Regions from separate parts of the Aquitalea sp. FJL05 genome, predicted to be linked through region 3. Evidence: predicted binding sites of a transcription regulator. Region 3 holds the regulator's gene; each other region holds the start of a gene.

Region 1 (9,519 bases), on a different contig from region 3:
TATTCATCCCCCCCCATGCGCGCCACCATGTCGCTGCCGCGCACGGTATGCAGCAAGCGGCGGGCGACAATCTGCAAGACCTGGTCGCCGATGGCATGGCCATGGCGGTCATTCACTTCCTTGAAGTGGTCCAGATCGACAAACAGCACGGCGAACGGCGCGCCATTACGCTGCGACAGCTGCAATAGCTGCTCCAGCCGCTGGAAGAACAAGGCGCGGTTGGCCAGCCCGGTCAGGCTGTCGTGGTGGGCCAGATAGCTCAGTTCGCGCTGATTGTCGTACAAGCTGGCCATGTGGCTGTTGATCTGCCGCTGCGTGCGTTCGAAATTGCGCGCCAGTACGCCGATTTCATCATTGCGCTCCACCGGCAGCACCTGCTGCAGCTGGGTTTCGGAAAAACTGCTGGCGGCCTGCGCCAGGGTGTTGATCGGCCGCAACAAGGCGCGGGCGAACACCACCGCCAGCAAGATGGCGATGGCGCTGAAGGCCAGTACCATGTGGATGATGCGCAGCCCCAGCGGCGCAGCGCTTTCCAGCACCGCATCCAGCGGCTGTACCAGCCCGGTCACCACGAAATCATCGCGATTGCCCAGCCCCACCGGCTGGCGCACAAAAGCCATCACCCGGTCTGCGGCCTGCTGTGGCTGTTCCAGCCCGCTGAGCGCCAGATTGTTGAGCTTGCGCTCGAACAGGGGCTGGGTGGCGGCAAAGCTGTCCTGCATCAGGATACGGCGGCCCTGCTCGAAACCGAAGGTTTGCGTCGGGTCGGGGTGGACCAGAAAATCGCCCCAGCGGTTGGCCATATACAGCTGATAGCCCTTGGGCAAGTCGGCACGCAGCTGTCCCAGCAGCCGCTGCAGATCGAGACTGATCACCAGCAGCCCACCCGGCTGGCCGTCGCTGCGCGGCAGCGGCGTCGCCACCATCATGCCGGGGCGTCCTTCGGCGTCATGTGCGGCCCGTTCGTGATTGATGCCGATGGCTGACTGGTAGATTTGCCCGGCCGGCAAGGCCAGGGTTTCAAACACATAGGGGAAGTGGCCTTTTTCCTGCAAATCCGCGCCCGCCACCCGCAGGGTCAGCCCGCCACTGCTGTCTACCCTGACCAGTTCCAGCCCGTTGTCAGCCGCACCGATCAGCCTGACCTGCAAGTATTCGGGATGCAGCGCCAGCATGCCGGCAAATGCCTGCGCCAGTTCGTCGCGCGCCCCTTGTGCCTGCTGGCCGCCATGACTATTGATCACCTGGGCCACCTGCACCAGCCGTGCCAGCAGCATGGCGTCATCGGCGGCCTCTTCCTCGGCCTGTTGCAGCCGGCGGTTCACCCCGCGCGCAGCCATCAGCAAATCGCCCTGCGCCGCCGACACCAGCATGGTGCGGTTGGCGGTAAAGGCGTAATAGCCGGTGAGGCCGGACGACAGGATGCCGAACACCGCCAGTAGCAGCGCCAGTTTCACCAGCAGACCGGAGCGCATGATTCAGAAGCTCCCCGGCCGGTCGCCGGAATAGATTTTTTGCCATAGCGCTTCACGCTGCGCGGCATTTTCCACCGGCTGCAACCACAGCACTTTGGCACCGGGTTTCAGTTCGTCGCTGGCGCTGAGGGTATTGGCCAGCCCCTGACGGGTCGGCAGCAGGGCACTGACTGCGGGTTCCAGCATGTAGTTGATCCATTGCTGTGCCAGCCGTGGCTGGCTGCTGGCTGCGGTCATGGCCCAGCAGTCCAGCCAGGCCAGCACGCCTTCGCGCGGGATGGCATAGCCAACATCGGCCCCGGCCTGACGCAGGGAGTTCAGCTGCTGGGTGCCGTAGTTGCCAAACATCAGCGCGATCTTGTGGCGGATGAACAATTCCGTCCCTTCTTCCGGCAGGCTGTAAAAAGTCAGTACGTTGCGCCGCAGCGCAATCAGCCGCTGCACCAGCCTGCCTTGCTGCGCCGCGCTCAGCGTAAAGGGCTGCTCGATGCCGCTGGCTAGCGCGCTAAAGGAGAAATTGTGCTGTCCGCTATTGAAGTCGAGCACCTTGTGGCGATAACGCGGGTCCCACAGCACATTCATCGTGTCGGGCGGTACGGGAAACTGCCGCCGGTCGTAGATGATGCCCATGGTGGAATAGGTGAAGGGAACGGCATACAGCCGGCCTTGCTGCTGCAAGCCGGGAATGGCCGCCAGATTGCGAAAGCGCGGCAGCTGACGGCGGGTATTGGGCAGCAAGGCCGGGTCCAGCGGCTTGAGCAGACCGGCGGCGAAATAGCGCTGCATTTCGGCGGTATTGGCAGCCAGCACATCGAAACGCGGGCCGGTGGACGCGTGCATCTTCGCCCACAGCGCCTCGTCCGAATCGACAAAAGTCACCTCCACGCTCACCTGAAAGCGCTGTTCGAAGGCATGCACCACATCCGGATCGGCATAGCCAGGCCAGGCCAGCACGCGCAGCACGTCCTTGGCCATGGCCAGTTGGCAGCACAACAGGCAGCCGATTACCCCCGCAAGCAGGCTGAATTTATTGAATGCCACGATTGCATTTCTTCTTTTTCAATTCACCGTTTGAATGTAGCTGCTTGTCATCCCTTATACCTAAGTATTTTTACGAAAATTCGATCAAATGACCACGGCGGCAGCTGGCCGGTCTGGCCGGCCCATGCGCCCGGCAGCAACACCGAGCGGGATCGCAGCCGTGTCGCCACGCACCGAAGCGGTGCTTTTTATCTTTAACGCACCAATTAACAGCACGGACTCACAACAAAACACCGTTTTGGTGCATCAACGCACCAGCAGCACCATCCCAAGCCACACTCGGCATCACCGAAAGCGGGCAGTGCTGTCACCATTTTCGAGCAACCACGGTTCAAACTGGTGCCGATGGCGACAAGCTGGCATTCCCCTTGCTTTAAGGAAGCCCCATAAAAGCCGACAACAACGGGACTCGCCATGCCAAACTCGAATTCACCTTCCGACGTACTGTTCCTGCTGCTGGGGGCCATCATGATTCTGGCCATGCATGCAGGTTTCGCCTTTCTGGAACTGGGCACCGTGCGCAAGAAAAACCAGGTCAATGCCCTGGTCAAGATCCTGACCGACTTTGCCGTGTCGGCCATTGCCTATTTCTTTGTCGGCTACAGCGTGGCCTATGGGGTGAACTTCCTGGGGGATGCCAGCCATATTGCCCAGCACAATGGCTATGAACTGGTGAAGTTTTTCTTTCTGCTGACCTTCGCCGCCGCCATTCCGGCGATTGTGTCCGGCGGCATTGCCGAACGGGCGAAATTCCACCCGCAATCGGCTGCCACCTTCCTCTTGGTCGGCTTGGTCTACCCTTTCTTCGAAGGCATTGCCTGGAATAACCACTATGGCGTGCAGGACTGGCTCAGCCACAGCTTCGGCCAGCCTTTCCACGACTTTGCCGGCTCGGTGGTGGTACATGCAGTGGGTGGCTGGATCGGCCTGGCTGCCGTACTCAATCTGGGTGCGCGCCGTGGCCGCTACAGCAAGGAAGGCCGCATCTCGGCCCATCCGCCCTCTTCCATTCCCTTCCTGGCACTGGGAGCGTGGATTCTGATCGTCGGCTGGTTCGGCTTCAACGTGATGAGCGCACAAAGACTGAACGGCATTTCCGGGCTGGTGGCCATCAACTCGCTGATGGCCATGGTGGGCGGCACGCTCAGCGCGATGTGGGCCGGCAAGAACGACCCCGGCTTTATCCATAACGGCCCGCTGGCCGGCCTGGTGGCGGTGTGTGCCGGCTCGGACATCATGCATCCGCTGGGTGCGCTGATGGTGGGGCTGGCGGCAGGTGCGATGTTTGTCTGGCTGTTCACCCAGACCCAGAATCGCTGGAAAATTGATGACGTGCTAGGGGTATGGCCGCTGCACGGCATCTGCGGTGCCTGGGGCGGCATTGCTGCCGGCATCTTCGGCCAGAGTGCACTGGGTGGCCTGGGCGGCGTCAGCCTGGTTTCCCAGCTGCTGGGCACGGCAGGCGGCATCGCCATCGGCTTTGGCGGCGGTTATGTAGTGTATGCCGTGCTGCGCAAGACTGTGGGCATCCGGCTGGATGAAGAAGAAGAGTTCAACGGGGCCGACCTCACCATCCACCAGATCACGGCCACACCGGACCGTGAAACCAACTGGTAATTGACTGGCCGGTCGGGCCTGCCGTACGGGCCCGACCACGATGTCATAATCTTGATCCGCCTCAGACATTGGCGGTTTTGTCCGACAAGAAGACACACAGCGCGCAGGGCCTCCGCTATGCTGACGAGAAGCATTACCCGCAGGCAGCTACCGGAATCATGAGCACGCAATTCTCCCCGCACGGCAGGCGCTCCCTGCGCACTCGCATCACACTTGGCATGCTGCTGGCACTGGTCATTACCTTGTGGCTGGCCACCCTGCTGATCAGCCATAGTCTGCGCCAGCAGATGGAAGACACCATTTCCGCCCAGCAGTTTTCTACCGTATCGCTGGCTGCGCGCGAAGTGGACCGCTCAGTAAGGGAGCGGGTACAGGCATTGCAGTCCCTCACCACACAGTTCAAGGGCAAGCCGGTCACTGCGGACGCCATCCAGCCCGAGCTGCAACGGCGGCCCATTTTGCTGATGATGTTCAACTGGGGCATCGTGGTACTGGACAAAAATGGCCAGGTGAAAGCCAGCATCCCGGAAAGCCTGGGCCGCAACGGTCGCTCCTATACCGACCGCGCGTTCTTCCAGCTGGCCATGCAGCACGGCGGACGCTATATCACCGAGCCAATGCAAGGCCAGTACACTGGCAAACCAGTGATTTCCATGCTGGAACCACTACTGGATGCCAATGGCAAGCTGGTGGGGATGATCATGGGGATCACCAATCTGGCGCAACCCAATTTTCTGGATGACATCAGTGCGGCGCGCTATGGTGCCACCGGCAGTTTCTTCATTACTGCACCACAAAGCCGCCGCTACATCATGTCCTCGGATAAGCAACGCCTGCTCAAGGCCGGGCCGCCGCCCGGGATCAACCCGCTGTATGACCGCTATCTGTCCGGTTACCAGGGGTCGGGCATTGCCGTCAGTTCGCGCGGGATCGCCGAGTTGTCCTCCAGCGTGCGCATCCAGTCCACCGGCTGGCTGATGCAGGCGGTCTTGCCGACGACAGAAGCCTTCGCCCCCATCCGCACCCTGCAACAGCAACTGTTTGGCCTGGCGCTGTGCCTGACCATGCTGGCCGGCGGCTTCTGCTGGTGGTGGCTGCGCCGACAGCTGCTGCCGCTGTCCGAGGCCACCGCCCTGCTGGCCGGCATGCGTGATGGCACGCTGCCCAAGCAGGCGCTGCCGGTGCGGCAGCAAGATGAGCTTGGCCTGCTGGCCACCTCGTTCAACGGCTTGCTGGAGCGCATCCTGCGCGAAGAAGAGCAAGCCAGCGAACACGCCGCCAACCGGCTGCTGCGCAAGATCGTGTCGCATATTCCCGGCGTGGTGTTCCAGTACCGCCTGTTCGAAGATGGCCACGGCTGCCTGCCTTTTGCCAGCGAGGCTTTACTGGATTTGTATGGCCTGACACCGCTGGCAGTCAGCTGCAACGCCGACCCCATGCGCGCCATGCTGCACCCGGACGACGCGGATGCCTTCTTCAGTGCCATGCATGCCTCGGCCACCAGCCTGACGCTATGGAATATCGAGTACCGCATCGTGCTGCCCGATGACCAGCTCAAATGGCTGCGGGTGGATGCCATGCCCGAGAGAGACGGCCCCTTCGTCACCTGGTATGGCTATATCGCCGACATCAGCCAGGCCAAGGCCATGGAGGCCGAGCTGCGCATTGCCGCCACCACTTTCCTGACTCAGGAAGGCATCATGGTGACCAACCGCGACGGGGTGATTCTGCGGGTGAATCCGTCCTTCTGCCAGATTACCGGCTACAGCAGTGCCGAGGTGGTGGGCAAGACCCCGGCCATTCTCAGCTCGCACCGGCATCCGCCGGCGTTCTACCAGCAACTGTGGCAGTCCCTGCTGCAGGATGGCCGCTGGCAGGGTGAAATCTGGAACAGCCGCCAGAACGGCGAAGTCTTCCCGGAATGGCTCACCATTACCGCCGTGCACGACAGCGACGGCCAGACCAGCCACTACGTGGCCATCTTCCAGGACATTACCGAGCGCAAGGCCGCTGCGGACGAAATCCAGACCCTGGCGTTTTACGATGCCCTCACCCACCTGCCCAACCGCCGCCTGCTGCTGGACCGGCTGCAGCACGCGCTGGATGCAGCACACCGCCAGCAGCAGTACGGCGCGCTGCTGTTTCTCGACCTGGACAACTTCAAGTCGCTGAACGACACCATGGGGCATGACATCGGCGACCTGCTGCTGCAAGACGTGGCCGCCCGCCTGCATCACGGCATGCGCGTGGGCGATACCGTGGCGCGGCTGGGGGGTGACGAATTCATCGTGATGCTGGAAAACCTCGGCCCGCAGCGCGAAGCAGCGCTGCGCGAGGCCGAAAGCGTGGGCCGCAAGATACTGGCGCAGCTCAAGCAGCCCTACGAGCTGCGCGGCCACGACTACCGGGGCAGCTGCAGCCTGGGTATCGCCCTGTTTGCCGACGAGCACGCCAGCACCGAAGACATCCTCAAGCAGGCTGATCTGGCCATGTATCAGGCCAAATCGGCCGGCCGCAATACCCTGCGCTTTTTCGATCCGCTGATGCAGGCGGAAATCAATGCCCGCACCCGGCTGGAAGCCGAGCTGCACCATGCGCTGGAGCACGGCGAACTCAGCCTGCACTATCAGCCGCAGATTCGCCACGGCCAGCCCTGCCAAAGCGTGGAAGCGCTACTGCGCTGGCACAGCCCGCAACAGGGGCTGCGTCTGCCCGGCTCCTTCATTCCGCTGGCCGAACAGAGCAATCTGATCCTGGCCATCGACCACTGGGTGCTGCAACAAGCCTGCACCCAGCTGGCCGCCTGGGCCGGCCATGCCGACACCGCCAGCCTGAGCATCGCGGTCAATGTCAGCGCCCGCCAGTTTCACCAGAGCGATTTTGTCAGCCGCCTGAGCCGCCTGCTGCAAGACAGCGGTGCCAACCCGGCCCTGCTGAAACTGGAAATCACCGAAAGCCTGCTGCTGATGAAGCTGGACGACGCCGGCAGCAAGATGAACAGCCTGCGCCAGCTGGGCATTACCTTTGCCCTGGATGATTTCGGCACCGGTTATTCCTCGCTGTCCTACCTGAAGCAACTGCCGCTGGACCAGGTCAAGATCGACCGCAGCTTTGTGCGCGATGTGCTGGACAACCCCAACGATGCCGCCATCTGCAAGGCCGTCATCGCCCTGGGCCACAGCCTGGGCCTGACCGTGATCGCCGAAGGCGTGGAAACCGTGGCCCAGTACGACTTCATGGTGGCGCAAGGCTGCCAGGTGATTCAGGGCTATCTGTTCAGCCAGGCACTGCCGCCCGGACAGCTGCAAAACTGGCTGACAGATGCCCAGCCAGCGCGCCATGACGGAAACACACAGCAGGACAGCCAACAGCAAACGCCGGCAGTGGCTGCCGACTCATGAGCGCAGCAGCGCGGTGGCCGGCAAGTGCTGCTGCGCATAAGCCGCAAAGGCAGCGGCGGGCAAAGGCCGGCTGAACAAATAACCCTGTAGTTCATCGCAGCCCTGGGCGCGCAGCCAGCTCAGTTGCTCTTCGGTTTCCACCCCCTCGGCAATGGTCAGCAGGCCAAGGTTTTCCGCCATGTGGATGATGGCGGCCACAATGGCGCGATCTTCCGGATCGGTCGCGATGTCGCGGACAAAGCTCTGGTCGATTTTCAGCTTGTAGACGCGGAACTGCTTGAGCAGGTTGAGCGAGGAATAGCCGGTGCCAAAATCGTCGATCGACATGCGCACTCCCTGCTCATGCAAGACATTCATCACGGCGATGGCCTGTTGCGGGTCGAACATGGCCACGCCTTCGGTCAGCTCCAGCTCCAGCGCGCTGGCAGGCAAGCCCTCTTCCTGCAGGATGCGCGCCACCAGTGCCGGCAGGTCCGGCTGGCGGAATTGCACGGCCGACAGATTGACCGCCATCACCAGCGCCAGCCCCTGCTCCCGCCACTGCCGCGCCTGACGCACGGCATGGCGCAGCACCCATTCGCCCAGTTGCAGAATCAACCCGCAATCTTCGGCGACCGGAATGAATTCGGCTGGCGAAATATTGCCCAGCTCCGGATGCGCCCAGCGCAGCAGCGCCTCCGCCCCCACCAGCTGGCCACCCGCCATGGCCAGCTGTGGCTGGTAATGGATGCTGAACTGCTGCTGTTCCATTGCCACCCGCAGGGCATTCACCAGTTGCAGATGGCGCGAGGCCTTTTCCTGAATCGCCGCCGTATAAAAGCGGAAACAGCTGCGGCCAGCCTTCTTGGCCAGATACATGGCGGCATCGGCCCGCCGCGACAGGGTTTCCAGATCCAGACCATCCCGCGGATACAGTGCAATGCCGATGGAGGCAGAAACATTCAGGTCGTAAGGCGTCACCTGATAAGGGTGGGCAATATCGCCCAGCAGTTGCTGGGCCAGTGCTTCCGCCATGGACGCATTCATATCGGGTAGCAGCAGGATGAACTCGTCGCCACCCAGGCGGGACACCAGCGCACCATCCGGCACCAGCTGGCGCAATCTGGCGGCCAGCTGCACCAGCAAGGCATCGCCCACGCTGTGCCCCAACGAATCATTGATGTCCTTGAAGTGATCGAGGTCGAGGAACATCAAGGCCAGTTCCTGTTGCTGGCGGGCAGCCTGCTGCAATATCTGCTCGGCTTGCTCCTCCAGCATCACCCGGTTGGGCAGGCCGGTCAGCACATCGTAATGGGCCAGATAGCGGATATGCTGCTCGTTCTGCTTGCGCTGGGTGATATCGCGGGTAATCGCCAGCTGCATGCTGATGCTACCGTCTTCGTCGCGCATGGGCGCGGCATGGGTTTCCAGCCAGCGCCGCTGCCCCTGCAGGCCGCTTATTTCGAACTCCAGCGTACCGCTCTGCCCGCTCATCACCTGCTGGTGCAGCTGCATGAAGGCGGCATGATAGTCCGGCAAGACAAAATGCAGCAGGCCAAGCTGCTGGATCTGCTGCAGCGTGTCGGCTTGCAGCATGGCCATGCCGGCCTGGTTCATTTCCAGCAGCTGGCCATCGGCCGCCACCACCTTGATGCATTCCGGTTCGGTTTCGATGATGGTGCGCAAGCGTTGCTCGCTCCGCTGCAAGGCGGTGCTGGCAGCCTGTCGCGCCTGCTCGCGCTGGAAGCTGTCCAGCGCGTAGTCCAGGTCCATCACCATTTCCTCGATCAGCGTGCGTGCCGCTTCGTCAAAGGCGTGCGGCTCGCCACTGTAGAGGGTCAGCGCACCGATGACCTGGCCATTGCGCTGCAAGGGCAGCGCCGCCGAGGCGCCCCAGCCATAGCGGACAGCACGCACATGCCAGGGGGTGGTGGCAGGGTCATGCTGGAAGTCCTGACACCATTGCGCCAGCCCGCTCAGCACCGCCCGGCCGGTCGGACCGTGGC
Region 2 (9,519 bases), on a different contig from region 3:
ACCAGCCCCGGCCAATACCTTGTCTACCTTGAGGGCGTATCGCCCCTGCACGGTGCCATAGTGGCACTCCAGTACCGGAATGCCGGACACGTCGACCACGACAGCCTCCGGCACATCCAGCATCACCACGTCACCGTTTTTCAAATTGAGAATCTGCCCCAGCGTGACCTTGGTTTCGGCCAGGGTCGCCACCAGTTCCACTTCGGCCGCCTGTACCTGGTGCGTCATCAGGCTGACCCAGCGGTTGTCCACTTCGGTACGGTCGGCCTGCATGGTGCTGGACAACACGTCGCGAATCGGCTCGACCATGGAGTATGGCAGACAGATGTGAAAATCGCCGCCCCCGGCACCCAGCTCGATATGGAAGGTCATGGCCACCACCACTTCGGTGGGGGTGGCGATGTTGGCGAACTGGGTATTCATTTCCGAGCGCAGGTAAACGAATTCGATGGGGTGTACCGGTTCCCAGGCTTTCTGGCATTCGGAAAACACCACCTCGAGCAGGCGGCGGATGATGCGCTGCTCTGTCGGGGTGAAATCACGCCCTTCCACGCGCACATGGTAGCGCCCATCGCTGCCAAACAGATTATCGACGATCAGGAAAACCAGATCCGGGTCAAAAATCAGCAGCCCGGTACCGCGCAGCGGTTTGACATGCACCAGGTTGAGGTTGGTGGGAACCACCAGATTGCGAATGAATTCGCTGTACTTCTGCACCCGTACCGGGCCCACGGAAATTTCCGCATTGCGCCGGATGAAATTGAACAGGCCTATACGCAGGTTGCGGGCAAAACGTTCGTTGATGATTTCCAGCGTCGGCATGCGGCCGCGCACAATGCGCTCCTGCCGCCCGATATCGTAGCCGCGGACACCTTGCGAGTCCTGCGCGCTGTCATCATCTTCGTCCTCGCCGGTGACGCCCCTGAGTAGGGCGTCCACCTCTTCCTGGGACAGGATATCGTCGCCCATCGCTTACTGCTTCTGAATGATGAAGGAAGTGAAGAGTACGCTTTGCACCGGCTCTTCTTCGCCAGCATCCATGGACTCGTTGATGATCTGCTTCACCTGCGCCTTCAGCTTCACCTTGCCATCCGGGGTGGCCAGCTCGGTGGCCGACTTGGACGACAGCAGCAGAATCAGCGCACTGCGAATCTTGGGCATGTAGTCAGTGAATTTTTTCTTGGCTTCTTCATCGCCCAGTTCAGCCTGCATGTCCACTTGCAGCAGGCTGCCATCACCACCAGACAGATTGACAACAAAGGTTTCCAGTTTTTCGAAGATAGGCGGGCCTTCTTTTTTCTTCTTCGGTTTTTCTTTGGTTTGTTCGGTCTGTGCGGCCCCGTCATGCGGCTTGTTCATATTGCTGAACATCACATAGGCGAGACCGCCCATGCCGGCCAGTACCAAGACCAGCAGGATAACCACCACCAGCATCAGCTTGTTGCCCCCGCCCGCTTTTTTCTCGCCCTTGTCCGCTTTTTCCGCTTTTTTGTCTTCTGCCATGGGTCATCAGTCCGTACGTTAGGTTTATAGGGAAAGCTTAAGCCATTTCCCTATTTTATTTTCCAGATTTCCGCACGAACTGAATAGAGCCCCCTTTTGAGCAAAATCAGGCAAAGATACTGAGTATCCCTCGTGCGGACTGGATGGCTGCCAGCGTGTCGTCTTCATCGTTGCCAGCGGCATTCTGGCGGCGGCCATTCTGGTTCTGGTTGAATTGCTGTTGCCGATTCCCGGATTGTCCGCTGGAAACCTGTGCATCGGCAAGAGCTATACCACTGGAAGCCATCATGGAAACCAGTTTCGGCATGTTGTTTTCGATTATTTCACGGGTTGCCGGCACGGCTGAGGTAAAAATCACCTGCGCCTGGTCATTGCCATTCATTTTCAGCGTGACTTCCACCGGCCCCAATTGCGGTGGATTGACCTGAATGGTGGCCTTGTCCATTTTCATGCTGACCATGGACATCACCTGATCCCCCAGGGCCTTTGACCAATTGGGGTCGGTCATCGGCTGGGAGATGGTCAACATCTTGGTCTGGCTGGCCTGTGCGGTCTGCGCCGCCTGGTTGGCACTTTGGCTGGCCGATGCCAGTTGATCGGCATTGGGCGGCAAGAATTGCTGCGCAGTGCCGTCATTGGCCGGCAATTCTTGCGCTGACAGGCCGTGCTGACGCTTCAGTGCCGCCGCACCCTGCAGCAGTGGATCAATAGCCACGTCCTTGATTGTGGCAGTCGCAACATCACCAGGCGTGGTACTGACGGCAGGCTTGTCCTGTACCGGCTGCACCGGCAAGGCCGCCTGCAGCATGGGCAAGGCGGCGAGCAGCATATTGGGAGAGGTATCGGCGGCACTTGCATCATCAGACGCCGCAGAATCCTTGCTCTGCTTGCCTTTGCTGTCGTCGCTGCTGCCAGCGGACTGGCCGGACAAGGCATTGCTCAGGTTGCCGATCTGCGCTCCCAGCAAGCTGGCAAACAGGCCGCCACCATCTTGCGGACTGGCGTCCACCTGCCCTTGCGGCATGGCAGTTTTGGCGCTGGTCGCCGGAATTACGGTAATCGTCATGGCCGAAACCCCTAGGAAAGATGCAGGCATAGCAGCAATTAGCATGCCAGCTGCAGACTGACAGCGCGCAGCCGGCCAAATCATCATCAATTAATTTTATTAATGCGAATCATTATCTTTTGCATTACAATGAGTGCCTTCCAGCGTCAGCGCCGACGATGAATCCAAGTATTGTCGCCGGCCCGGCCTTTCCTTTCAGTTTTCAGCAAGGAGCACCGTCCAGATGTCCAGCCCTTCCTCCCGCTTTGCCAAAATCACCCTGTTGCTCGCCAGCCTGTTTGCTGGCAGCGCCCACGCCGCCCCCAGCGCCGAAGGTATCGTGGTGTATAACGCCCAGCATGAAAGCCTGACCAAATCCTGGGTGGAAGGCTTCACCAAGGAAACCGGCATCAAGGTAACGGTGCGCAATGGCAGCGACAGCGAAATGGGCAACCAGATCGTGCAGGAAGGGGCTTCCTCGCCGGCTGATGTATTTCTGACCGAGAATTCGCCGGCCATGGTGCTGGTAGACAATGCCAAGCTGCTGGCACCGCTGGCACCGGCCACGCTGGCCCAGGTTGACCCCGCTTACCGCCCGGCCCAGGGCAAATGGGTGGGCATTGCCGCGCGCTCCACCGTATTTGTTTACAACAAGAACCGTCTGAACCAGAAAGAGCTGCCCAAGTCGCTGCTGGATCTGGCCAAACCGGAATGGAAAGGCCGCTGGGCTGCGGCTCCGGCCGGTGCCGACTTCCAGGCCATTGTCAGCGCCCTGCTGGAACAAAAAGGTGAGGCAGCCACGCTGGCCTGGCTGAAAGCCATGAAAACCAACGCCCTGCCCTACAAGGGCAACAGCGTGGTGATGAAGGCGGTGAATGCCAGCCAGATCGATGGCGGCGTGATTTATCACTATTACTACTTCGGCGACCAGAGCAAGACGGGTGAAAACAGCAAGAACACCGCGCTGCACTACTTCAAGCAACAAGATCCGGGTGCTTTTGTCAGCCTGTCCGGTGGCGGCGTGCTGGCTTCGAGCAAACACAAGGAAGAAGCCCAGGCCTTCCTGAAATGGGTTACCGGCAAGGGTGGTCAGGACATCCTGCGTACCGAGAATTCTTTTGAGTACGCCGTGGGCCTGGGCGCACAGTCCAACCCCAAGCTGGTGCCGCTGAAGAATCTGGATGCGCCCAAGATCGATGCTTCCCGCCTGAACAGCCGCAAGACGGTTGAGCTGATGACCCAGGCCGGCCTGCTGTAACACCATGCCCAGCTCGTCATCCAGCACATCGGCTGCCACCGCGGTAGCCGATGTTACCCACCCAGCCACCACTCCGGGCCTGCAGCTGCCGGGGCGGCGGCTGCCACTGTGGCTCAGCGGCAGTTCGCTGCTGGTCTCACTGCTGGCGCTGCTGCCGCTGGCCTTCATCATCGTCATTTCCATCCAGACCGGCTGGGAGACGGTGGCCAGGCTGGTATTCCGCCCGCGCGTGGGTGAATTGCTGTTCAACACCAGCCTGCTGGTGGTGCTGACGCTGCCGCTGTGCGTGGCGCTGGGCATTGCCATGGCCTGGCTGACCGAGCGCAGCGACTTGCCGGCCCGACGCGTGTGGTCGGCACTGGCCATTGCCCCACTGGCCGTACCCGCCTTTGTGCACAGCTATGCCTGGATCAGCCTGCTGCCCGCCTTCAACGGCCTGGCGGCGGCTGTGCTGTTGTCTGTCATCGCCTATTTCCCGTTTATCTATCTGCCGGCCGCCGCCGCGCTGCGGCGCATGGACCCGGCATTGGAAGATAGTGCCGCGGCGCTGGGCCTGGCCCCGTGGGCGAGATTCCGGCGTGTCACCCTGCCGCAACTGCGCCTGGCGATCTGGGGCGGTGGTTTGCTGGTCAGCCTGCACCTGCTGGCCGAGTATGGCTTGTATGCCATGACCCGCTTCGACACCTTCACCACCGCGATTTTTGACCAGTTCCAGTCCAGCTTTAACGGCCCGGCCGCCAATATGCTGGCGGGCGTGCTGGCGCTGTGCTGTCTGCTGCTGCTCAGCGCGGAAGCCGCCACCCGTGGCAATGCGCGTTACGCCCGCGTAGGTTCGGGCTCGGCACGCCAGACAGTACCAACCAGGCTGGGCTGGCGCTGGGGCCTGCCGGCCCTGCTGCTGTGCCTGGCAACGGCAGCACTGACCCTGGGCGTGCCGCTGCTGACACTGGGCCACTGGCTGTGGTCTGGCGGACGCGAAGCATGGCAGAACGATGCGCTGTGGCCAGCGCTGCGGCAGACCTTGCTGTTTGGCGCCGCCGGAGCCCTGCTCACGGTGCTGGCAGCCATCCCGCTGGCCTGGCTGTCCGTGCGCGCCCCCAGCCGCCTGCAACGCCTGCAGGAGGGCTGCAATTACATCACCAGCTCCCTGCCCGGCATCGTTACTGCGCTGGCGCTGGTGACCATTACCATCAACTTTGCCCGGCCGCTGTACCAGACAGTGCTGACCATCCTGCTGGCCTATTTGCTGATGTTCCTGCCACGCGCCCTGATCAGCCTGCGCGCCGGCATCGCCCAGGCACCGGCCGAGCTGGAATACGCGGCACGCAGCCTGGGCTGCACACCCGGCAAGGCATTGTGGCGGGTCACCCTGCGGCTGGCCGCACCCGGTGCGGCTGCCGGCATGGCCATGGTGTTTCTGGCCATCAGCAACGAGCTGACCGCCACCCTGCTGCTGGCACCCAACGGCACCCGCACCCTGGCCACCGGCTTCTGGGCCATGACCAGCGAAATCGACTACATTGCCGCTGCGCCCTATGCGCTGCTGATGGTGCTGCTGTCGCTGCCGCTGACCTGGCTGCTCCATCACCATTCCAAACGGACTGCTGGACGATGACCTCCCTGCATCTGCACGAACTGAGCAAACACTACGGCAGCGTCAAGGCTGTCGACCATGTTTCCCTGCATGCCACCGCCGGCAGCCGGCTGGCGATTGTCGGCCCTTCCGGATCGGGCAAGACCACCCTGCTGCGCATGATCGCCGGCTTCGAGTTTCCCGACAGCGGCAGCATCAGCCTGAACGGCCAGACCCTGGCCGCAGATGGCCGCGCCCTGCCCGCTCATCTGCGCCGCATCGGTTATGTGGCGCAGGATGGCGCACTGTTTCCCCACCTGACGGTGGCCGACAATATCGGCTTTGGCCTGTCAGACAAGGGACCTGCCCGCCAGCAGCGCATCGCCGAGCTGGTAGAGATGGTGGCGCTGGAGCAGCACATGCTGCAGCGCTGGCCGCATGAACTGTCTGGCGGCCAGCAGCAGCGCGTGGCGCTGGCCCGGGCACTGGCACAACAGCCACAGCTGATGCTGCTGGATGAACCCTTCTCGGCACTGGACACCGGCTTGCGCGCAGCCATGCGCAAGATGGTGGCGCAGCTGCTGGGCGAGGCCGGCATCAGCGCCATTCTGGTCACCCACGACCAGGCCGAGGCGCTGTCCTTTGCCGACCAGCTGGCCGTGATGCGTCAGGGAAGGCTGATCCAGTCCGGCACGCCACAGCAGCTATACAGCCAGCCGGCCGACGAGATTACGGCATTGTTTCTGGGCGAGGCACTGATCCTGCCGGCACAGATCAAGGCTGGCCGGGCGCACTGTGCGCTGGGGGAGATTGCCATCAATGACGGACAGTTCTGTGGCGAGGGCAGCATCATGCTGCGCCCGGAGCAACTGTCGCTGCAGGCCGAGGCTGACGCCGCGCCAGCGGTGATGGCACAAGTGGTGGAGTGTGATTTTGGCGGCCATTCCAGCCTGCTCAGCCTGCAATTGCCACAACTGAGCAGCCCGCTGCAGTTGCGTAGCGCCAGTTGGCCGCTGCCAGCATGTGGCAGCATGGTGGGGCTGACGGTGCAAGGCCGCGCCCATTTGCTGCAGGCCTGAGCCAGTGACAACAGCGGCGAGGCTCAGTCCTCGCCGTGGGTCTGGTCCCAGAAGCGGCGGGTGGCAAATTCATCGGTGGTTTTCTGCTCGCGCCGCGCCTGCACCAGCTGTTCGCGCTCGCGCTCCCGCTCCAGCAGCTTTTCATAGGCCTTGAGCTTTTTATGCTCGTTGCGCCAGGCCTGGCGTTCCATGATGAAACGCTGCTTGGCGAATTCGGTATCGCCCTGCTGGATACGTACGGCTTCGTCGAGCCGGCCAAGGAATTTCTGAAAGTCCTGCCACTGGGCAATGCTCATGCCCTTCATGCCGCCGGTGGTTAAGCGCTCGCGGTATTCATTGCGGAAATTTTCCAGCTGCTCCTGCCGGTTCATTGCCTCCAGCACCTTGGCCTGCGCCTGACGCATGCGTTCGGCGGCGGCGGCCTGTTTGTCCTCGGCCAGCTGGATCAGAAAAGTGTATTTGCTTTGCGCCATGGCTTAGCCGCTTACGACAGCACACTGTCCAGTTGCAACTGGCTGGTGGTGTAGTCCTGTGACTCGTGCATGGGCTGGGTCAGAAAGCTGGTCATCTGCAACTGGCGACGCATGGCTTCGTCCAGCACCGGGTCCGAGCCCGGTACATAGGCCCCCACGCTGATCAGGTCGCGATTGCGCTGATAACGCGAATACAGCTGCTTGAAATAGCGCGCCTGGTCCATCTGTTTGGGCGGCACCACATCCACCATCACCCGGCTGATGGACTGCTCGATATCGATGGCCGGATAGTGCCCGGCCTCGGCCAGTTCGCGCGACAGCACAAAGTGGCCATCCAGAATGGCCCGTGCCGAGTCGGCAATCGGGTCTTGCTGGTCGTCGCCTTCGGACAGCACGGTATAGAAGCCAGTGATGGAACCACCACCGTTGGCGGCATTACCGGCGCGCTCGATCAGCTGCGGCAGCCGGGCAAATACTGACGGCGGGTAGCCCTTGGTCACTGGCGGCTCGCCGATGGCCAGGGCGATTTCGCGCTGGGCCATGGCATAGCGGGTGACAGAGTCCATCAGCAACAGCACATCCTTGCCCTGCGCGCGGAAATACTCGGCCAGTGCCGTGGCATAAGCCGCACCGTGCAGACGCATCAGCGGCGGCATGTCAGCCGGGGCGGCCACCACCACGGCGCGGGCGATGCCCTCCTCGCCCAGAATGTTTTCGATGAAGTCCTTGACCTCGCGACCCCGCTCGCCAATCAGCCCCACCACCACCACATCGGCGCGGGTAAAGCGCGCCATCATGCCCAGCAGTACCGACTTGCCGACGCCCGAGCCGGCAAACAGGCCCAGCCGCTGGCCACGCCCGACAGTCAGCAGGCCGTTGATGGCGCGTACGCCCACATCCAGCACCTGCTTGACCGGCGAACGGTCCAGCGGATTCATCGGCTGGCTATGCAGGGGGAAATAGGCTTCGGGATGGATGGGGCCCTTGCCATCCAGTGGCCGGCCCAGAGAATCGAGAATACGCCCCAGCAGGCTTTCACCTACCGGCACCTGGCGGCCGGCCGGGCCATTGACGCGAGCGGACACCACATTCTGCCCGTAACAGGGCGGGTGTAACGGTGCCAGCGGACGCACCGGCGTGCCGGGCAACAGGCCGTGGACATTGGCCAGCGGCATCAGATAGACGCGGTCGCCGGAAAAACCCACGACTTCCGCTTCCACCACATGCTTGTCGGCCAGTTCTACCTGACAGGCGCTGCCTACCGGCAGCTTGATGCCGGTGGCCTCCATCACCATGCCGGTGACGCGCAGCAGCCGGCCGCAGGGTTGCCACAGCGCAGCCTCTTGCGCGGCGCGGCCGCAATCGCCCAGAAAGGCGCGTTGTCGATCAATCAGCGAGGTCATCTTGTGCGGCATCCAGCCCCAGGGCACTACTCAGCGCGGCCAGCCGTGACGCCAGCCGCAGGTCCAGCTGCAGCGACGAGGTATCGATGATGCAACCACCGCGCTGGATATGCGCGTCCTCTATCCATTGCCACTGGGTTTCCGGTGTTTCCTGCTGCAAGAATGCACGGGCGGCGGCCAGATCGGCCGGATTGACCCGCAGGCGCGCCTGACTCATGGTGGCGGGCAATTCGCCCAGCACCTGGCGCAGCTGCGCGACGATGGCGGTGTCGCTGTGGGCGATGTGTTCGCCAGCCAGCCGCTCGGCCAATTGCATGGCCAGCTTAAGCAACGAGCCGGAGAGTTCTTCTTCCATCCGTGCCAGTTCGCGGGCGAAATTGCCGGACAGCTCCTGCAGCGGCGTCCACAACTGGGCAAACTGTTCGCTGGCCTGGTCGTGCCCCAGCTGCATGCCGCGTGACAGCCCTTCGGCATGGCCTGCCTGCACGCCTTCGTCGTAGCCGGTTTGCCAGGCTTCCTGATGAATGGCTTCCAGTTCGGATGCGGTGGGATAGCCAACCGCCTCTTCCTGCGCGGCGGCTTCCGCCGCGGCTGCTGCGGCATCGGCCTGGTCTTCGGCCATTTCAGCCGCAGCGGCGGTGGGGGCCTGTTCCAGGTGACGGCGCAAGGCATCCAGCCCGGCCAATTGGCTCGGGCTGAATTCGCCATCGTCATGGGTTAGCTCGGCCGGGGTCCAGCTGCTCCAGCCTTGCAGTTGCTCGCCCGGAATAATCGGATTATTCGACAAGGCCTTCGTCACCACCCTTGCTGCCTAGCACGATCTGGCCATCGTCGGCCAGTTTGCGTACGACTTTGAGGATTTCCTTCTGCTCGGCTTCCACCTCGGACAGTTTGACCGGCCCCTTGGATTCCAGATCGTCCCGCAGCATTTCGGCAGCTCGCTGTGACATATTGCGGAAGATCTTGTCCTTAAGCTCGGCACTGGTGCCCTTGAGTGCAACCACCAGCGAATCCGACTGTACTTCGCGCAGAATGGTCTGAATCGAGCGGTCGTCGATGTCGAGGATGTTCTCGAACACGAACATCTTGTCCTGGATGCGCTGCGCCAGCTCCGGGTCGTACTCGCGAATGTAGTTGAGCGCCGAGCCTTCCACATTGGAACCCATGAAGTTGAGGATTTCCGCG
Region 3 (9,519 bases):
CCCCCAGGGTGATCAGCAACACATTGATCATGAACAGCTCGCCAGAGCGCTGGCGCGCCACCAGATGAAACCACGGCCGCACCAGGCGCTGGCCGAAAAACAGCAGCAGTGCCATCACCACCACCACTTTCACCGCAGCCAGCCCCAGATCCATCCACAAGGTTTCGCTGCCCCCGGCAAAGGCCGGCAGCAGGATCAGCAAGGGCACCACCGCAATGTCCTGAAACAGCAGTACACCAATAGCCAACTGGCCGTGCTGCTGATTCAGCTCCAGCCGCTCGGTCAACAGCTTGCTGACAATGGCGGTGGATGACATGGCCAGCGCACCACCCACGGCAAAACCGGACAGCGCCGAGCCAGACAGCCAGCCCATCACCAGCGCAATCAGCAACATGGTCGCCAGTACCTGCGCCAGCCCCAGACCAAACACCAGGTGCCGCATCGCCCGCAGCTTGGGCAGGGAGAACTCCAGCCCGATGGAGAACATCATGAAAACAATGCCGATCTCACCAAGAAACTGGGTTTCCTCGCCATCCGGAATCAGGCTGGTCACGCCGGGGCCGGCCAGAAAGCCCACCACCAGATAGCCCAGCATCGGCGGCACCCGCAGGCTGCGACACAGGGTAACGGACAGTACGGCGGCCAGCAGAACCAGCACAATGGGAGCAAGCGAATGCATTGGTGCGACAATCTCCTGTAAAACCGGGCAAGAAATAAGGACATGGTGCTGACAGGGCCAGCCGGACTCTAAAAGATAAATCGCGCCCGACCCCGGTATGAAACAGTCGCCACAAGGGCTAAAACGGTGCCGCGCAATGATTGTTAATCAGCCGACAAGCAAAAGATGCACCAGCTTGTGACTCCACCGATTATAACCTTTGATATACTTTCCCCCATGGAAAATGCTCAAGCAACATCACGACTCGACCTGGCACGCGAAGTGCTGCACACCGAAGCCGACGCCATTCTGGCACTGTCGCGCCGTCTGAACGGCGACTTTCTGCGAGCAGTCGAGGCCATTCTGGCCTGCACCGGCCGCATCGTGGTGACTGGCATGGGCAAATCCGGCCATGTCGGCCGCAAGATTGCTGCCACCCTGGCCAGTACCGGCAGCCCGGCCTTCTTCGTTCATCCGGCCGAGGCGGCCCATGGCGACCTCGGCATGATTACCGCACAGGACGTGGTCATCGCCCTGTCCAACTCCGGCGAATCCGGCGAAGTGGTCGCCCTGCTGCCCGCTCTCAAGCGCAAGGGCCTGGTGCTGATCGCCATGACCGGCAATCCGGCCTCCTCGCTGGGACGCGAAGCCGACATTCTGCTGGACACCCAGGTGGAAAAGGAAGCCTGCCCGCTGGGCCTGGCCCCCACCACCAGCACCACCGTACAAATGGCACTGGGCGATGCCCTGGCGGTAACCCTGCTGGACGCGCGCCAGTTCGGCCCGGAAGACTTCGCCCTGTCGCACCCCGGTGGCAGCCTGGGCCGCCGCCTGCTGGTACACGTCAAGGATCTGATGCACAGTGGCGAAGAGCTGCCACGTGTCGCCCCCGGCACCGCGCTGAAAGACGCCCTGCTGGAAATGTCGCACAAGCGACTGGGCATGGTGGCCATCGCCAACGCAGACAATGTCATCTGCGGCATCTATACCGATGGTGACCTGCGCCGCACGCTGGAACATTCCGGCAATATCTACGACCTGAACATCGACCAGGTGATGAGCCCCGCCCCGCAAACCATCCTGCACAGCAAGCTGGCCACCGAAGCGGTTCACCTGATGGAGCAGCGTCGCATCACCAGCCTGCTGGTAGTGGATGCCGACGGCAAACTGGCCGGTGCCATCCACATGCACGACCTGCTCAAGGCCGGCGTGGTCTAGCTCCGCTAGCCCACCCACAAGGAAACTCATGCAAGCCATCACCGAACAAGCCCGCAAAATCAAGCTGCTGATCATGGATGTGGACGGCGTCATGACCGACGGCCGCATCTACTACAACGCCCAGGGCGAAGAAAGCAAATCCTTCTACGTGCAGGACGGGCTGGGCCTCAAGCTACTGCAGTCCACCGGGGTCAAGCTGGCCATCATCTCCGGCCGGGCCGACCGCTGTGTCGAGCATCGCGCCCGCGCGCTGGGCATCGATTTCTATTTCGGCGGCATCCACAACAAGCAGGAAGCGCTGGCCCAATTGCTGGAGCAGGCCAATGTCAGCGCCGAACAATGCGCCTTCATCGGTGACGATCTGATCGACCTGCCGGTGCTGCGCCGTGTCGGGCTGGCCGTGGCGGTACCGGCCGCCCCCACCCTGGTGCGCCAGCACGCCCATTACGTCACCGGTTTTCCCGGTGGCCAGGGTGCGGTGCGTGAACTGGCCGAACTCATCATGCAGGCTCAGGGCAACTTCGATGCCATCCTGGCCAGGTATCTGGCATGATCCGCTCGCACCGGCTGTTTCCCATCCTGCTGGTCCTCATCACCGGCCTGCTGACGGTCTGGCTGGATACCGTATCGCGTTGGGAGCCCAGCAAGCGCGAACTCGACCCCAACAAGCCGGAAGTCGTGGTTGATGCTGTCGTCGCTACCCGCTACGACCCCAAGGGCATGCTGCAGGAAAAAATGATTGCCAGCCGCATGTGGCAGTACCCTGACCGCACCGAGTCCTATTTCGAAACGCCGGACCTGCAAAGCTACAAGAACGGTGTACTCGCCTACCACGCCATTGGCGAAAGCGGGCGCTATAACAGCAAGACCAGACAGGCGCTGTTTGACAAGAAAGTCACGCTGATCCAGCCGGCCAGTGCAGAGCAGCCGGAAACCCGCGTGGTCAGCAGCAATATGCGTATCGATACCGTGCGCCACATCGCGCAGGCCGCCACGCTGACCCACTTCTATCACGGCAAGTCGAGCGGCAGTGCCGTCGGCTTCATCTATGAACAGCAGACCGGCCAATTGCAGCTGCTGTCCAATGCAAAGGTCACCTATGAAAAATAAATGCCGCACTTACGCCCGCCTGGCCTTGCTGGCGCTTTCCCTGTGCGCGGGCCACAGTGCACACGCCGAAAAGGCCGACCGCGACAAACCCATTGAAATCAGTGCAGATCGCGGCAATCTCGACCAGCTCAAGGGCGTTACCGTCTGGCAGGGCAATGTCATCATCGTGCAAGGCACGTTGAAACTGAACGCCGACCGCGCCACCGTCACCCAGGACAAGCAGGGCAACCAGACCATGCAGGCCACCGGGCGTCAGGTACTGTTCCGCCAGAAAATGGATGGAAAAAACGAATGGATTGAAGGCCAGGCCAACCAACTGGACTACAACACGGTCAGCCATGTCGCCGTCCTCACCGGCAATGCCCGCGTCAAGCGCGGCAACGATCTGGTCATCGGCAACGTCATCACCTACAACACCGAAACCGAGCTGTATGAAGTCAGCAGCGGCGCCAGCAGCAATGGCGGCCGCGTCACCGCCATCATCCAGCCCAAGCCCAGGGACACCACCGCCCCTGCCGCCAAGAAACCCGACGGAAACGCACCATGAGCGGCCCCAGCATTCTGAAAGTCGAGCGGCTGAAAAAGCGCTTCAAGAAACGTACCGTCGTCAAGGATGTCGCCCTGCAGATCCAGAGCGGCGAAGTGGTCGGCCTGCTCGGCCCCAACGGCGCGGGCAAAACCACCAGTTTTTACATGATTGTCGGCCTGATCGGCGCCGATGAAGGTGAAATCACCCTGGATGGCAGCAGCATCACCCACCTGCCCATCCACCAGCGCGCCCGCCTTGGCCTTGGTTACCTGCCGCAGGAAGCCTCGATTTTCCGCAAGATGACGGTGGAGGAAAACATCACCGCCGTACTGGAAATCGCCGGCTACAAAGGTGACAAGCTGGAAAAGGAACTCAGCCTGCTGCTGGACGACCTCAATATCGCCCACCTGCGCGAAAGCAATGCCCTGTCGCTGTCCGGCGGCGAAAGACGCCGGGTGGAAATCGCCCGCGTACTGGCCACCCGCCCGCGCTTCATCCTGCTGGACGAGCCTTTTGCCGGCGTCGACCCGATTGCCGTGATCGACATCCAGAAAATCATCACCTTCCTGCAACAACGTGGCATCGGCGTACTGATTACCGACCACAACGTACGGGAAACCCTGCGCATCTGTGACCGCGCCTACATCATCAGCGACGGCTCGGTACTGGCCTCCGGCGAACCGGAAGAACTGGTCAACAACGAGAAAGTGCGCCAGGTCTACCTTGGCGAACACTTCCACCTGTAAGCCATGAAACAGTCACTACAGCTCAGGGTTTCACAGCAACTCACGCTTACCCCGCAACTGCAGCAGTCGATCAAGCTGCTGCAGCTGTCCACCCTCGACCTGCAAACCGAAGTCGAGCGCTTCCTGCTGGACAACCCCATGCTGGAACGCGGCGACGACACCCCGACACAAGAAGGCAGCACCAGTACCAGCGACACGCCGGCGGCCGGAGAAGAGAGCACGCCCGCCTCCGACAGCAATGACAGCGACAGCAACCCGCGTGACGACAGCAGCGGCGAACTCACCGACTGGGGCAGCGGCAGCCGCCGCAACGACGGCGACGACGAGTTCGACCCCATGCTCAACGTCCCCTGCCCGGTCAGCCTGCGCGAACATCTGCTGGCCCAGCTGGGCGAACTGACGCTCCCCACCCGCGATCAGGCCATCGTGCAATTGCTGATCGAAGAACTGGACGACAACGGCTTTCTCAGCGTCGATCTGGAAGAACTGGCCAGTCATTTGCCGCTGGAACTGGAGCTGGAAGCCGACGAACTGATGGTCGGCCTGCGCCTGTTGCAGCAGTTCGATCCGGCCGGCATCGCCGCGCGCTCGCTGGCCGAATCGCTCTGCCTGCAGCTGGACCGTCTGCCACCGCAGGAAAACGGCCATGCCCTGGCGCGCAAGATCGTGGCAGAACACCTCGGTTTGCTGGGCAATCGCGACTATACCCGGCTCAAACGCCTACTCGGCGTCGACGACGCCGCCATCCGCCAGGCCCAGCAACTGATCGCCCGGCTGACCCCCCATCCGGCAGCCGGTTTCGGTGGCGAGGACGTGCACTACGTCATCCCCGATGTCACCGTGCGCAAACGCCGCGGCCGCTGGGTGGCCGAACTCAACAACGGTGCCGTACCCCGGCTGCGGGTCAACCAGCTGTATGCCCAGATGCTGTCGGAAAACCGTGCCGGTGCAGGCGAGCTTTCCGGCCGCCTGCAGGAAGCAAAATGGCTGGTCAAGAACATCCAGCAGCGATTTGACACTATCCTGAAAGTGTCGGAAGCTATAGTGGAAAGGCAGCAAGCGTTCTTTGAACACGGAGAAGTGGCCATGCGTCCGCTCATCCTGCGCGATATCGCAGACGAGCTGGGACTGCATGAATCAACCGTTTCCCGGGTGACTACCCAGAAATACCTGCTCTGCCCGCGCGGCTTGTTCGAGCTGAAATATTTCTTCGGCAGTTCCCTGGAAACCGACAGTGGCGGCGAATGCTCGGCCACTGCCATCAAGGCCCATATCCGCCGCATGATAGACGGCGAAAATACGGCCAAGCCACTTTCTGACAGCGCCATTGCCGACGAATTGGGTAAACAGGGCATGCAGGTTGCAAGACGTACCGTTGCGAAGTATCGTGAAGCTATGCAGATTCCACCGGTCAACCTGCGCAAGGCATTGTAGGACGCCTTGAAGAATATCCGCTTGCCCGGCCGACCCGACCGGGCAGTCAACACAAGAAGGAGTTAGGGTATGAACCTCAAAGTAACCGGTCTCCACCTCGAAGTAACCCCGGCCCTCCGCGAATTTCTGGAAAGCAAGCTGGAACGTATCACCCGCCATGTCGATCACGTTATCGACGTTACCGTCACACTGTCGGTAGACAAGCTGGTGCAAAAGGCAGAAGTCAACGTTCACCTCTCCGGCAAGGACATCCACGTAGAAGCCACCGACTCCGATATGTACGCTGCCATCGACTCGCTGATGGACAAGCTGGATCGACAGGTACTCAAGCACAAGGAAAAACAGAGCGAACACCGCGTGACTCCGCAGGTTCAACCGGAAGCCACCCTGTAATCACCTGACCGACGATGCGGGAACCCAGCGGGTTCCCGTTTTTATTTGCACGGAGCCTTTTTCATTTTGATGAAGGCAACGTAGAATTGGCCAGTTTTTGTAGCCGCGTGCACACATTCCTATGAGCCTGATCGGCAAAATCCTGACACAGGATCACATCCTCCCGGACCTGGATGTCGCCAGCAAGAAGCGCGTCTTCGAGCAGGTGGGCCTCCTTATCGAAAACACCCACGGCATTGCGCGCAGTGAAATTTTCGACTGCCTGTTTGCCCGGGAAAAGCTCGGCTCCACCGGACTGGGCCAGGGAGTCGCCATTCCGCATGGCCGTGCCCGTGGTCTGAAGGAAGCCGCCGGCATCTTCATTCGGCTGAAGAACCCCATCCCCTTCGATGCGCCGGATGGCAAGCCGGTGCAAAGCCTGTTTGTACTGCTGGTACCGGAACAAGCCACCGACCTGCACCTGCAGGTACTGTCGGAACTGGCCCAGCTCTTCTCCAGCAAACAGCTGCGCGAACAATTGCTGACTGCCACCAACCGCGCCGAGCTCTACCAGTTGCTCACTGCATGGAATACCAATAATGCCTAGCATCACCGTGCGCCGGCTGTATCAGGACAATCAGCAAAAGCTCAATCTGACCTGGGTGGCCGGCACCGGTGGTGCCGACAGCCCCATCGGCAATGACGAGCAGCGCCCTACGCTGGCACTGGTGGGTCACCTCAACTTCATCCACCCCAACCGTGTACAGGTGTTGGGTCTGGCCGAAGTCGACTACCTGAACCGGCTGGAACAGTCCGCCGCCAAGACCGCGCTGGACCAGCTGTTCCACAAGACCATGTCGGTGGTGATGGTGGCCAATGGCCAGCAGGTACCCAAGCTGCTGCGCGACTACTGCCACACCCATAACGTGCCACTGATGAGCACGCCGCTGGAAAGCCCCTACCTGATGGATGTGCTGCGCATCTATCTGGCGCGTGCGCTGGCGGTTTCAACAGTGCTACATGGGGTTTTTCTCGATGTGCTGGAAATCGGCGTGCTGATCATGGGCGACTCGGCCATGGGCAAGAGCGAGCTGGCACTGGAACTGATTTCACGCGGTCACGGCATGGTGGCCGATGACGCAGTGGAACTCTACCGCATCGGCCCGGAAACACTGGAAGGCCGCTGCCCGCCCCTGCTGCGCGACTTTCTGGAAGTGCGCGGCCTGGGCATTCTGAATATCCGCACCATTTTCGGTGAAACCGCCGTCCGGCCGAAAAAGGTGCTCAAACTGATCATCCATCTGGTCAAAGCCAACGACCAGGCCATGCAGGCACTGGATCGGCTGAATATCCAGTCCGAAACCCAGGACATTCTGGGTGTCACCGTACGCAAGGTGGTGCTGCCAGTGGCTGCAGGCCGCAACTTGGCCGTGCTGGTGGAAGCGGCAGTACGCAATTACATCCTGCAACTGCGTGGCATCGACAGCACGCGTGAATTCATCGAACGCCATACCAACTTCCTCAGAGATCAGGAAAATGCGCCTGATATTGATTAGCGGCCTGTCCGGCTCCGGCAAATCCATTGCCCTGCGCGCGCTGGAGGACTCCGGCTATTATTGCGTGGACAATCTGCCAGCCACCATGCTGCATGAGGCCATGTCGCTGTATGCCGACTATGGCTACGAGCAAATCGCCATCAGCGTGGATACCCGTTCCAGCCCTTCGCTCGGCGCATTGCCACAGGAAGTGGACAAGCTGCGCCAGCAAGGCGTGGACGTACGACTGCTGTTTCTGGAAGCCAAGCCGGAAACCCTGGTCAAGCGCTTTTCTGAAACCCGTCGTCGCCACCCCTTGTCCGGCAGCGGCTCCACGGTGGAAGAATGCATCCGGCTGGAGCAGGAGTTACTGGCCAGCATCCAGGAAATGGGCATTCGCATCGACACCAGCGAGCTGTCGGCCAATGCACTGAAAAGCTGGATCAAGGAATTGGTAGAGGCAGACAGCAGCCGGCTGACCATCATCTTCGAGTCCTTCGGCTTCAAGCATGGCGTCCCGCTGGATGCCGACTATGTCTTCGATGTGCGCTGCCTGCCCAATCCCTACTACGACCCTGCCCTGCGTCCACTGACCGGCCGGGATCAACCGATTGTCGATTTTTTCCTGCAGCACCCGCTGGTCGCTGAAATGACCGAAGACATTCGTCACATGGTGGCCAAATGGCTGCCGGAATTCAGCCGTGAAAACCGCAGCTACCTGACAGTCTCCATCGGTTGTACCGGTGGCCAGCACCGCTCGGTCTATATTACCGAACAACTGGCGCGGGCCTTTCCCGCCTCACAGGTGCTGCTGCGCCACCGCCAGCTGTTCCGCGAAGCCTGAACCCGCGCGGCCCCCTGCAGCCGGACAGTGCGGCTCCCCCATACCTCCCGGCCATTGCGGATCCTGCCCACAGCATCGGCAAGATCCCTGCCCATGGAAGATGCTGATGACCATACCCAAAACCGTTACCGTCGCCCTGACCGGAGCCTCCGGTCTGCCTTATGGCCTGCGCCTGATCGATGCACTGATCGCCGCAGGTATCCGCGTGTGGGTTTTATATTCACAGGCGGCCCAGGTGGTGGCCAAGCAGGAGATGAATCTGCTGCTGCCCTCTCGCCCCGCCGAAGTACAACAATGGCTGTATGAACGTACCGGCGCACAAGCCGAACAACTGGCCGTGTTTGGCCGTGAAGAGTGGTTTGCCCCGGTCGCCTCGGGCTCGAATCCGGCAGATGCCATGGTGGTCTGCCCCTGCTCGATGGGAACCCTGGCCGCCATTGCCCATGGCATGAGTGATAATCTGATCGAGCGGGCTGCCGATGTCAGCATCAAGGAAGGCCGCAAACTGATTCTGGTGCCGCGCGAAACCCCACTGTCGGTCATCCACCTGGAAAACATGCTGCAACTGGCCCGGCTGGGGGTCGTCATCCTGCCACCATCACCAGGCTTCTATACACATCCAGCTAGCGTCGATGACATGGTGGACTTTGTCGTGGCACGCATTCTGGACCAGCTGCGCATCCCCCATAGCCTGATGCCGCGCTGGGGTGAAGCACACAAGGAGTAAGCCATGCGGGAAAACGCGTTGTGGAGCCTGCCGGACTTGCGCCGGCTCGAAACCGAAGCCGAACGACAAGGCCTCGATCTGATGCAACGCGCTGCCCGCGCCACTGCCGACTGGGTGGGCCAACACCTGGACCGCGACGCACACATCCTGGTGGCCGCAGGCCCCGGCAATAATGGTGGTGATGCGCTATATGCTGCCTTGTTGCTGATGCAGGCAGGCTACAGCGTGGATATCCTGCTGCCGCAAGCCGCCACCAGTCCGCAAAGCCAGGCCGCACTGCAGGCCATACGCCAAGCCGGCGGGATTCCCCTGCAGCAATTGGCAAGCGACTACCCCACGCCAGACC

The links. The regulator sigma-54, encoded in region 3, starts transcription at its own class of promoters, with help from an activator protein. The targets are predictions, from matches to a motif close to CTGGCACGCTTCATGCTT.
Region 1: a site for sigma-54 is predicted at 2,873-2,890, ahead of DBR44_RS15310 (ammonium transporter). Genes of this name have one in related genera too.
Region 2: a site for sigma-54 is predicted at 2,602-2,619, ahead of DBR44_RS12315 (flagellar hook-length control protein FliK). Genes of this name have one in related genera too.

What each region holds. Positions count from the first base shown of each region.
Region 1 covers NZ_QAJS01000016.1:306,961-316,479, reverse strand. The annotation lists gene DBR44_RS15320 (diguanylate cyclase domain-containing protein) at 1-1,475, opposite strand, end outside; gene DBR44_RS15315 (extracellular solute-binding protein) at 1,479-2,516, opposite strand; gene DBR44_RS15310 (ammonium transporter) at 2,931-4,133, shown strand; gene DBR44_RS15305 (EAL domain-containing protein) at 4,292-7,534, shown strand; gene DBR44_RS15300 (bifunctional diguanylate cyclase/phosphodiesterase) at 7,529-9,519, opposite strand, start outside.
Region 2 covers NZ_QAJS01000013.1:130,907-140,425, forward strand. The annotation lists gene fliM (flagellar motor switch protein FliM) at 1-969, opposite strand, end outside; gene DBR44_RS12310 (flagellar basal body-associated FliL family protein) at 973-1,503, opposite strand; gene DBR44_RS12315 (flagellar hook-length control protein FliK) at 1,610-2,569, opposite strand; gene DBR44_RS12320 (iron ABC transporter substrate-binding protein) at 2,793-3,806, shown strand; gene DBR44_RS12325 (iron ABC transporter permease) at 3,811-5,421, shown strand; gene DBR44_RS12330 (ABC transporter ATP-binding protein) at 5,418-6,458, shown strand; gene fliJ (flagellar export protein FliJ) at 6,482-6,931, opposite strand; gene fliI (flagellar protein export ATPase FliI) at 6,943-8,334, opposite strand; gene DBR44_RS12345 (FliH/SctL family protein) at 8,318-9,133, opposite strand; gene fliG (flagellar motor switch protein FliG) at 9,111-9,519, opposite strand, start outside.
Region 3 covers NZ_QAJS01000006.1:300,555-310,073, forward strand. The annotation lists gene DBR44_RS06190 (monovalent cation:proton antiporter family protein) at 1-679, opposite strand, end outside; gene DBR44_RS06195 (KpsF/GutQ family sugar-phosphate isomerase) at 896-1,876, shown strand; gene DBR44_RS06200 (HAD family hydrolase) at 1,905-2,429, shown strand; gene lptC (LPS export ABC transporter periplasmic protein LptC) at 2,426-2,986, shown strand; gene lptA (lipopolysaccharide transport periplasmic protein LptA) at 2,976-3,533, shown strand; gene lptB (LPS export ABC transporter ATP-binding protein) at 3,530-4,261, shown strand; gene DBR44_RS06220 (RNA polymerase factor sigma-54) at 4,265-5,695, shown strand; gene hpf (ribosome hibernation-promoting factor, HPF/YfiA family) at 5,765-6,088, shown strand; gene ptsN (PTS IIA-like nitrogen regulatory protein PtsN) at 6,210-6,674, shown strand; gene hprK (HPr(Ser) kinase/phosphatase) at 6,667-7,623, shown strand; gene rapZ (RNase adapter RapZ) at 7,604-8,446, shown strand; gene DBR44_RS06245 (flavin prenyltransferase UbiX) at 8,553-9,173, shown strand; gene DBR44_RS06250 (NAD(P)H-hydrate dehydratase) at 9,177-9,519, shown strand, end outside.